Regions from separate parts of the Microbulbifer sp. 2205BS26-8 genome, predicted to be linked through region 2. Evidence: predicted binding sites of a transcription regulator. Region 2 holds the regulator's gene; the other holds the start of a gene.

Region 1 (4,421 bases), on a different contig from region 2:
CATCTACGACCGCGCGGCTTTGGTGGCTCTGCCTGCGGATATGCGCAAAGCGTATACCGGGCACTTGATGGACATAACTGGTGCTGCCCCGCAATTGTTGATTACCTTTGAGTATGAGCAGTCACTGCTTGCCGGGCCGCCTTTCTCGGTTAGCTCAAGGGCGATCTTTGATTGCTATGAGGCAAACTATCAAGTGAGGATGCTGCGCCAGCGTGAGGTGCCTGGGGGGTTGAAAGGGCGGGTACCGGCACAGGAAGTGGCCTGGCTATTGACCCCAAGATAGAGCGATAGGATTTCTCTCTCGGGGGGAGGGTGTTGATTCCCCCCGCTTTTTATCGCTGTGACACACCGCAGCCTGCCCGCTGGGAGAGGGCGGTGCTGTTCGGGTTTTTCAGGGTGCCTGATGCGTTTTATGCCCAGCTTTGCGGTTGGCGGAATCATACATGGGGCAGCGGCTCTGTGCCGGCAATCAGCCCCTCCTTTTTCTGCTTGGGCCACCGCTTGATAGCCCTTTCCAGTTTGAGAGCTGTGGGTTTGTCCGGCGTCTCGATCTGGTATTCCAAAGTGAGTGGCCCCTTGCCGCGCAGGGCCCTGGCAGCTCTGGCGCCGCCGGTACAGTGTTCGGCAAAGCGCCGCCGGGTATCTGTGGTGATCCCCGTATAGAGTGTGCCGCTGCCCGTGCGGATCAGATAGACAAACCAACAACGCATCCAGTAGCTCACCTGCTCAGAGACTGTTTATAGTGCATACCCTCTGCTGCCGCTAGAATAACACGCGCTGCTCGCCGGCTTCGGGCGGGGGTCGGAATCCACTGCAGTCTAACGACAGGCGGCGGTTATTCAGGCCCAGTTTGCCGGTGGCAACATGAAAGCGCCGGCGTAATAACTGTGCAAATACCCCGGTACCGGTACGGCGTTGGGAAAAGTCGCTTTGATAGTCTTGCCCGCCGCGGCTTTGCCGTATCAGGCTCATCACGTGTCTGGCCCTTTGCGGGTAGTGTACTGCGAGCCACTCGCGGAATAATGGCGCCACTTCATGGGGTAACCGCAACAGGATGTAGGCGGCGTGCTCGGCGCCGGCATCGCGGGCAGCGGTGAGGATAGCCTCCAGTTCACAGTCATTGAGTGCCGGGATCATTGGCGCCGCGAGTACTGTCGTGGGTATCCCGGCACCACTCAGTTGCTCAATAATACGCAACCGGGCAGACGGGCCCGCTGTGCGGGGTTCCAGCTTTCTCTTCAGGGCATTATCCAGTGTGGTGACACTAATGGCGATCTGGACCAGCTTGTCCTGGGCCATCTCTGCCAGAATCGGTAAATCGCGCAGGATCAGCTGCCCCTTGGTGACAATGGTTGTCGGTTGTCGGAACTGCTGCATCATCTGGAGTATTGTCCGGGTGATACCTTTTTCTTTTTCCAGCGGCTGGTAGGGGTCGGTGTTTGTGCCCAGTGCAATGGGGCTGCAGCGGTAGTTCCGCCTGCGCAGCGCCTGTTCCAGCAGGGTCGCGGCGTTCGGCTTGAAAAAAATCCTGCTCTCGAAGTCGAGGCCGGGAGAGAGATCCATGTAGGCATGGGCTGGGCGGGCATAGCAATAAATACACCCGTGCTCACACCCTCTGTAAGGATTGATTGACTGGGTAAAGGGGATATCGGGCGATTGATTGGTGGCAATGATCGATCGGGCCTTTTCCTCGATGGCCTCGGTGAGCAGGCGCTCCAGCGGTTCGGCTTTGACCGCCCACCCATCCCCCTCGCGGGTGCTTGAATAAGGGGTGAAACGCCCGGCCATATTACTGGCCGCACCCCGCCCCTTGTGGTGACGCAGTGGGTTGGCGCTTTTGTTATCGGACATATTCGGGATCCAAACTGTATAGATGTACAGTCTATGGTGAGGTCTGTCTTTTGCGCAAGCTATTCTTTGGGGAGTCACATCAGGGAAAAAGGCTGTTGAAAGCCCCAATTGTGCGGGGTTTGGTCTCTGAAGTGTGCCTGTTGAGGAAAACCGGGGAATAGCTATTGCCTAAAGCTATTAAAATTAATATTTCTATTGCCAGTTTGAAGCACTGCAAGGGGACAAACCCGTGAGTGATTTGGTCACCATTGTAGGGCAGGGGCTTTACCTGGCCCTGGCGGCGGTTATTGGACTGGGCATCGCACGCATCCTGCGCATCGATAACACGCTCGGCTGCCTGGTTGCCGGGGTGCTGGCTGCTCTGTTGCTGCCGGTGATCGAGTACGACACCGGAGTGCGGGCAACCAGCCTGCGTGATCTGGTTTTTTTCGTTATTCTGCCGGTTCTGATTTTTGAATCGGCCTGGCAGCTGGACCCAAAAGCATTGAAGCGCTGGATAGGTCCGATCCTGTTATTTTCTACTCTGGGCCTGGTTGTCTGTGCCTTTCTGATCGCGACAATCACTTACTATGGTATCGGACACCCTCAGGGATTCCCCTGGACAGCAGCGCTGTTGACCGGTGCGATCCTCGCCGCTACCGATCCTGTATCGGTGGTCAATTTATTGCGGCGGGCACACAGTGGGAAGGATTTGGTGACTCTCGTCGAGGGGGAGAGCCTTTTTAATGACGCTGCAGCGGTGGTGTTTTACTCCCTGATGCTGGGGCTGGCAACCTACTCTCTGATGGAGGGGGGGAGTGAGGCCCCGTCACTGAGTGCCGGTTCGGTAGCACTGTATTTCTGTATGATTTTTTTTGGTGGTGTGGCCTGCGGGCTGGTATTCGGCCTGGTCACCTCCCTGGTGATCCTGTTCTTGCGCTCCCCCAGTGCGGCACTGATGACCCTGGTCATTGCCGCGTTTGGCAGCTTCTACCTGGCGGAAAGCGTATTCAAGGTATCGGGCATTATTTCAGTGATGATCTGTGCCATTGTGGCCCGTTCCTGTTTGCGCAAACAGAGCAAAACCTATCTCGCCGACGCCGAACCGACCTGGGAGTGGCTGGGATTGCTGTTTACAGCCATCATCTTCGTCATCATGGGACTGGTGATTACCTTTGAGATGTTCACGCACCAATGGCTGGCGATGCTGATCGCAACGGCGGCAGCCCTGGGTTCGCGGGCGCTGTCGGTGGTATTGGTCGCACCGCTCACGCGATTTGTCGGCCCGCCGATTCCAAAATCCTGGCGACTGCTGATGAGCTGGGGTGGTTTGCACAGCGTTATTGCCGTGGCACTGGTACTGTCTTTACCGGTTGAGTTGCCTTACTGGTGGACTATCCAATCCATGGTGTTCGGTGTGGTTCTTTTCTCCCTGCTGGTACAGGGTACTACCAGTGCGCGCCTGATAAGAAAGCTGCAACTCTAAGGGTAGCGCCCAGTTGGGAGTTTCTCTCCAGCCCCGGCATGCCGGGGCACCCCTTGTGCATTGCCGAACCGCTCGCAACAGTTGGAAGGCCCGATGAGGCCCGGTGCTGGCAGACCGGTTTTGAGGGGCTGGATCTTGTGGTTACGCAGGGGCTTTTCCCAACGGCTCACAGGCCGGGGGGGCAGGCGAGGCCACTTTTTTCAGGCGGGTGCGGGCCGTTACAATACAGGCAATGCCCCGCAGTGGCTTTGGTGTTTGAGACCGGGCAGGGAGGGGGTGATTGCCCCGTACCTAGGTGCGGGTAACCCGGAGAGCTCAGTGAAATTGATCGACAGCCATTGTCATTTTGACTTTGATGCCTTTGCACCGGACAGGAGCCGGGTTTGGCAAAGGTGCTTGGCTGCCGGTGTCAGCCGGATGATTATTCCCGGCGTTTGCGAGGCCCAGTGGCAACCCCTTGCAGACCTGGTCAAAGGCCAGCCGGGCTGGTATGCGGCTGCGGGTATTCACCCCTGGTGGGTAGGCAGGATAGAGGATTTGACCGTATCGGCAGAGGGACTGGATCAGCTCGGTCACGCCCTCACCTCGCATGTGCGCGAATATGCCTGTGTGGCGGTAGGCGAGTGCGGCCTGGACACCGCCATAGACACCCCCCTGGCCCTGCAAGAGGCCGTGTTCCGGCTACAGATAGAAGTGGCCTGCGCGTTGCAGCTTCCCCTGGTATTACATGTACACCGTACACACAATGCCGTGTTGCGGCTGCTGAAACACTATCGCCCTCCCCGCGGTGGAGTTGTGCACGCCTTTAGTGGCAGCGAGCAGATGGCCGGGGATTACTGGCAGTTGGGGTTCTATCTGGGGGTGGGTGGCACTGTCACCTACCCACGTGCGGCGAAAACGCGCCGCACGTTTTCCCGCGTGCCGCTGCAGAGCCTGCTGCTGGAATCCGATGCCCCGGATATGCCCTTATCGGGCCGACAGGGGCGGCGCAACAGTCCCGAACACCTGCCATTAATCGCTGCAGAGCTGGCCGAGTTGCGCGGCGTTTCTACAGATGAGATCGCCAATACAACCCGTCACAATACCGAGATGTTATTTTCCCTAT
Region 2 (4,421 bases):
GTCTTCAAGCACGTGGCCGTGGCCGGGAAAATGCTTGCCGGTAGCCGCCATGCCCGCCTCCCGCATACCCTGAATAAATGGGCGTACAAATGCCGTCAGGCGTTTCGGATCTGCGCAAAAACTGCGGTCGCCAATGACCCGACTGTATGCATCATCTGCATCCAAAACCGGCGCAAAACTGAAATCCACTCCCACTGCCAGCAATTCCGCTGCCAACAGCCAACCCACATCCCGCAATTGCTTTTGTGAGGCTCTTGCGGACAGGGACTGCAGGGATGGCAGACGGGTAAATTCATCGCGAAAACGCTGGACCCTGCCCCCTTCCTGATCGACAGCCAACAACAACTCCGGGCGCAACGCACGGATCGCCGCGATCAACTCCTGCAATTGGGCCCGGTTGTGGTAGTTACGCGCGAAAAAAATCACCCCTCCCACGAGTGGATGCTGCAGCAATTCACAATCCTCACTGGAAAGTTCAAGTCCCTCGATATCGACCATAACCGGTCCCAGCGGTGCGGACATAATAAGCTCCTTGAATAGTTCCGCCGCCTGAACACCCCTTTCAGAGGCTATGTTTCAACAACCTGTAGCATGGCAGCGGCAGCAGGCACCAGTCGTTCCAGGGTCTCTGGCAAACTGCTCTGCGCACCAAAATCCTCTCTCAGGATAGCCTCTATGGCATCGAAACTCGACAGCGTAAAGATGGTTGCACCCAGCATGAAGTACAGGCGCCAGTAGAAGGTGACAGGGTCTATCCCGGGGAGGGCCTCTGCCAGCAGACCGGCAAAACGGCGGTAGCTATCGCCATACCGGGACACGATAAAACGGCGCAAATGCCCCTGGAACTGCGTATAGGCCAACCCTAAAAGGCGCATGAAACGCTGGGGATCGCGACCATGTTCGCCGAGGCTGCCGAGCCCCACCCGGTAGAGACTCCCCAGCAGGTCTTCCACACGCAGGTGTCGACCAGATGCAGCACACCCGTCCAGTTCTGACTCCAGCGCGCAGGTGAACGGGGTTAAAAAACGTTCAAACACCGCCTGAATCAATGCCTTCTTTGAACCAAAATGATAATTGACGGCGGCCAGGTTGACCCCGGCCGTGCTGGTGATTGTCCTTAAGGATGTCTCGGTAAAGCCGCGCTCCGAAAACAGGATCTCTGCGGCGTCCAGTATGCGGATAACGGTGTCCGTATGGCTCATAAGCAGTCAACCAGGATTTAAAACAGGTGTTTGATTCTGGCCAGACTAGCACACTCCACCGCCGGTCTGTCGACACCCTATTCTACTCCCATATCCCGATCAATCATTGAGGCTGTGATCAGGAGGGGGTAGCGGTTGGGAGCACGTTGTCGATAAAGACCGCTCCTTTGGAAGAAGTATGGTTTGCTCAGTTATCGCTAACCCGGTCGTGGCATACATTGCCGGGTCATTGCAATACAAGCGGCGCAGCCAGCAGCTCCGGGCCGGCGCGAGTCACAAAAGCAGCCAGTTCAATTGCGCTGTTTTTTAAATGCGACGCTTTGTTTGCCGGTTAAAATACGAGATGGAGGCAGGCGCGACACACGGGAAAAATTCTGCTTACTCCTGGGGCCGCATAAATTGCAGTATCAGGTCTGCCGCCTCCTCTACCGTTTCCACGATGTGGAATAAATCCAGATCGCCTGCATCAATGCAATCTCGCTCCAAGACCGTATCCACCAGCCAGTTGTAGAGACCACGCCAGTAGTTTCTATCCACTAATACAATGGGAAACCGTCGCACTTTTTGTGTCTGAACCAAAGTTAATGCCTCAAACAATTCATCCAAAGTACCGTAGCCCCCCGGCAGACCCACAAAGCCCACAGCGTGTTTGACAAACATAAATTTACGCACAAAGAAATAACGGAAATTTAAACTGATATCCTGATACGGGTTGGCTGTCTGCTCAAAAGGAAGCTCAATGTTCAACCCAATTGAAGTGCCCGGCAGGGCAAAAGCTCCGCGATTACACGCCTCCATCAAACCCGGTCCCCCACCGGTGATTACCGAAATACCCTCTGCGGCCAATAACTCACCGAGCTTCACACCTTGCCGGTACTCGGGACTACTCTCGGTAAAGCGCGCGCCCCCAAAAACCGTAACCGCGCCACTAAGTGCGATCAGACGTTCAATGCCATCTACCAACTCCGACTGTATGCGCAGCACCCGCCATGCCTCAGCCATTTTTGCATCCAGCATCGTTCCCTCTCTGTCAGGCCTTTCAACAAGCGTGTTTCATTCCCAGTTTTCATAACCAATGTAGCAGCATATACAGCGGGGGTGCATTGGGATTGCATATACATCAATTCTGTATATAATCCCAGCAACTGTATAAAAATACAGAATATTAGGTAATCCCATGACCAATCTCACTGCCCGACAAACCCAAGTACTAGAGCTGATCAAAACCTATTTGGAAGAAACAGGTTATCCGCCAACCCGGGCGGAAATTGCCCAGGAGCTGGGCTTCCGGTCACCCAATGCCGCAGAAGAGCACCTGAAGGCCCTGGCGCGCAAAGGAGCCATTGAGATGGTCGCCGGCGCTTCCCGCGGCATTCGGATTCCCGACCACCAATCCGGCCTTCCCATCATTGGTCGCGTTGCCGCAGGTCACCCCGTTCTCGCGGCAGAACACATCGAGGACTATTGCGACCTTCCTGCCAACTTCTTTCGCCCGCCGGCAGACTACCTGCTCCGGGTACACGGGATGAGTATGCGCGATGCGGGCATACTCGACGGGGATCTGCTCGCGGTACAGAAAACCGAGCAGGTCAGGAATGGGCAGATTGTTGTGGCACGTATTGACGAGGAGGTCACCGTGAAACGTTTCCGCCGCAAAGGCAACCAGGCGGCGGTGCAGTTACTGCCTGAAAATGATGATTTCGACATCATTCAGGTGGATATGCGGGACAACCACTTTGTGATTGAAGGGCTGGCGGTGGGCGTCATTCGCCAAACCCCTTGATTTGATCACGCCTTAATACGAAAAACAGCGGCCGTTGGCCGCTGTTGAAACCTCTCCGGGATAACCCCTCGATCAATGGATCGTATGGTTAGCCAGCAGTGATTCCTCGTCTTCCTCAAAGTAACCCGGCTCCAGCTCATCCAGATTGTGTACAGCCTCAATGCCCGCTTCCAGCATAGCCCGGGCAATAGCCACCTTGTGTTTTCTCATAAACTGGAGACTCTCGGCTGAGAAATGAATACTCACCAGAGGGTCCTCCTTGTGGCCGCTGCGACGCAAAGCCACATCGCCATTGGCCAGTTCGATAATCTCATAAGTTTCGGAGGACATTTGCTTTTCCTTCACCACAAATCAATTTGCGCCCAGTGTAACACAGGCTATTTATAAGTTTCAGTGGGCGCAGGCAAGCGAAGCAAATGGTACACAGGTACACTTAACACTCCTCCAAACTGGCACGCTGCCTGCGCACCAATTCTCTCAGAGCACCATGCCACTTCAGCAGAATTTCAGCAGAAAGCGCACCGGATGTGGGGGCGGCCATACTGCGCAGTGGGATCAGGTTTGCCTCTTTCCGCGCGGATTCCATTGTGGGTGTGGGAGCAAGCTGCTGCAGCTTTCTCCAGCCTTGAAGCAGCTTGCTTAACCAGCTATCTGGATCAGCATAGAGCAAGGATAATTCCCTGGCCTCACTACTGACCACTCCCCGGCTCTTGAGACTATCCAGGATTACTTGCAATGACTCGGGCTCGAAACCCAATTGCAATTCATTTGCCAGCTCAGCGAGGTAAGCCTTGTAGGCTTTCCACAACTGAAACAGGGCTGCCTCTTGCAGGGCCCTGTTTTGCAAGGCAGATTCACCAGACAACTGTAACAACAGCTGGCATTTGCGCAGCGCAGAGACAACCAGACCCGTATAGAGATTCGTCATTGACTGCCTTGAGCGGCTTTCTTGCGCGGGGGTTTACGTTTGGCAGCGGTGCTTTTATCACCGGGCTCGACCTGCCAAGTGCCCTCGCGATAGAAAGCACGCCATCCTGTCGCTTTGCCCCCCTCCTCAGACTGCACATATTGCTGCTGCATCTTGCGACTGAAACGCACCACCGTGTCCCGCCCCTCGTTGTCTTTGAGCGGGGCAGAGAAAAGGAAGCTGTACTTGGGGTCGATTTCGCTCTGGTGAGGCAGCAACTCTTTGACCAGGGGGGCGCGTGTTTCGCGTTTTTTAGGGAACTGACTGGCGGCCAGGAAAAGCCCGGTGGCACCGTCGCGCAGAATATAGTGGTCATCCACTTTCAAGCACGCCAGCTCCGGCATGGGCACCGGGTCCATTTTCGGCGGCGCCGGCTGGCCATTTTTCAATAACTTACGGGTGTTTTTACAAGCTTCATTGGTACAGCCAAAGTACTTACCAAAACGACCAGACTTCAGTTGCATGTCAC

What was found. Region 2 encodes LexA, which represses DNA repair genes until DNA is damaged. Its sites were predicted from a motif close to ACTGTNTNTANANACAGT; they were not measured.
Region 1: the regulator LexA is predicted to act here: its motif matches at 1,865-1,882, upstream of Q5Y71_RS01185 (PA0069 family radical SAM protein).

Annotation. Positions count from the first base shown of each region.
Region 1 covers NZ_JAVAMR010000002.1:120,071-124,491, reverse strand. The annotation lists gene tmpT (thiopurine S-methyltransferase) at 1-283, shown strand, start outside; gene Q5Y71_RS01190 (GIY-YIG nuclease family protein) at 438-710, opposite strand; gene Q5Y71_RS01185 (PA0069 family radical SAM protein) at 763-1,851, opposite strand; gene Q5Y71_RS01180 (sodium:proton antiporter) at 2,081-3,316, shown strand; gene Q5Y71_RS01175 (TatD family hydrolase) at 3,635-4,421, shown strand, end outside; gene Q5Y71_RS01170 (aminotransferase class V-fold PLP-dependent enzyme) at 4,420-4,421, shown strand, end outside.
Region 2 covers NZ_JAVAMR010000005.1:36,459-40,879, reverse strand. The annotation lists gene nagZ (beta-N-acetylhexosaminidase) at 1-522, opposite strand, end outside; gene Q5Y71_RS02810 (TetR/AcrR family transcriptional regulator) at 570-1,202, opposite strand; gene Q5Y71_RS02805 (TIGR00730 family Rossman fold protein) at 1,581-2,219, opposite strand; gene lexA (transcriptional repressor LexA) at 2,380-2,985, shown strand; gene Q5Y71_RS02795 (hypothetical protein) at 3,058-3,315, opposite strand; gene Q5Y71_RS02790 (DUF6586 family protein) at 3,419-3,913, opposite strand; gene topA (type I DNA topoisomerase) at 3,910-4,421, opposite strand, start outside.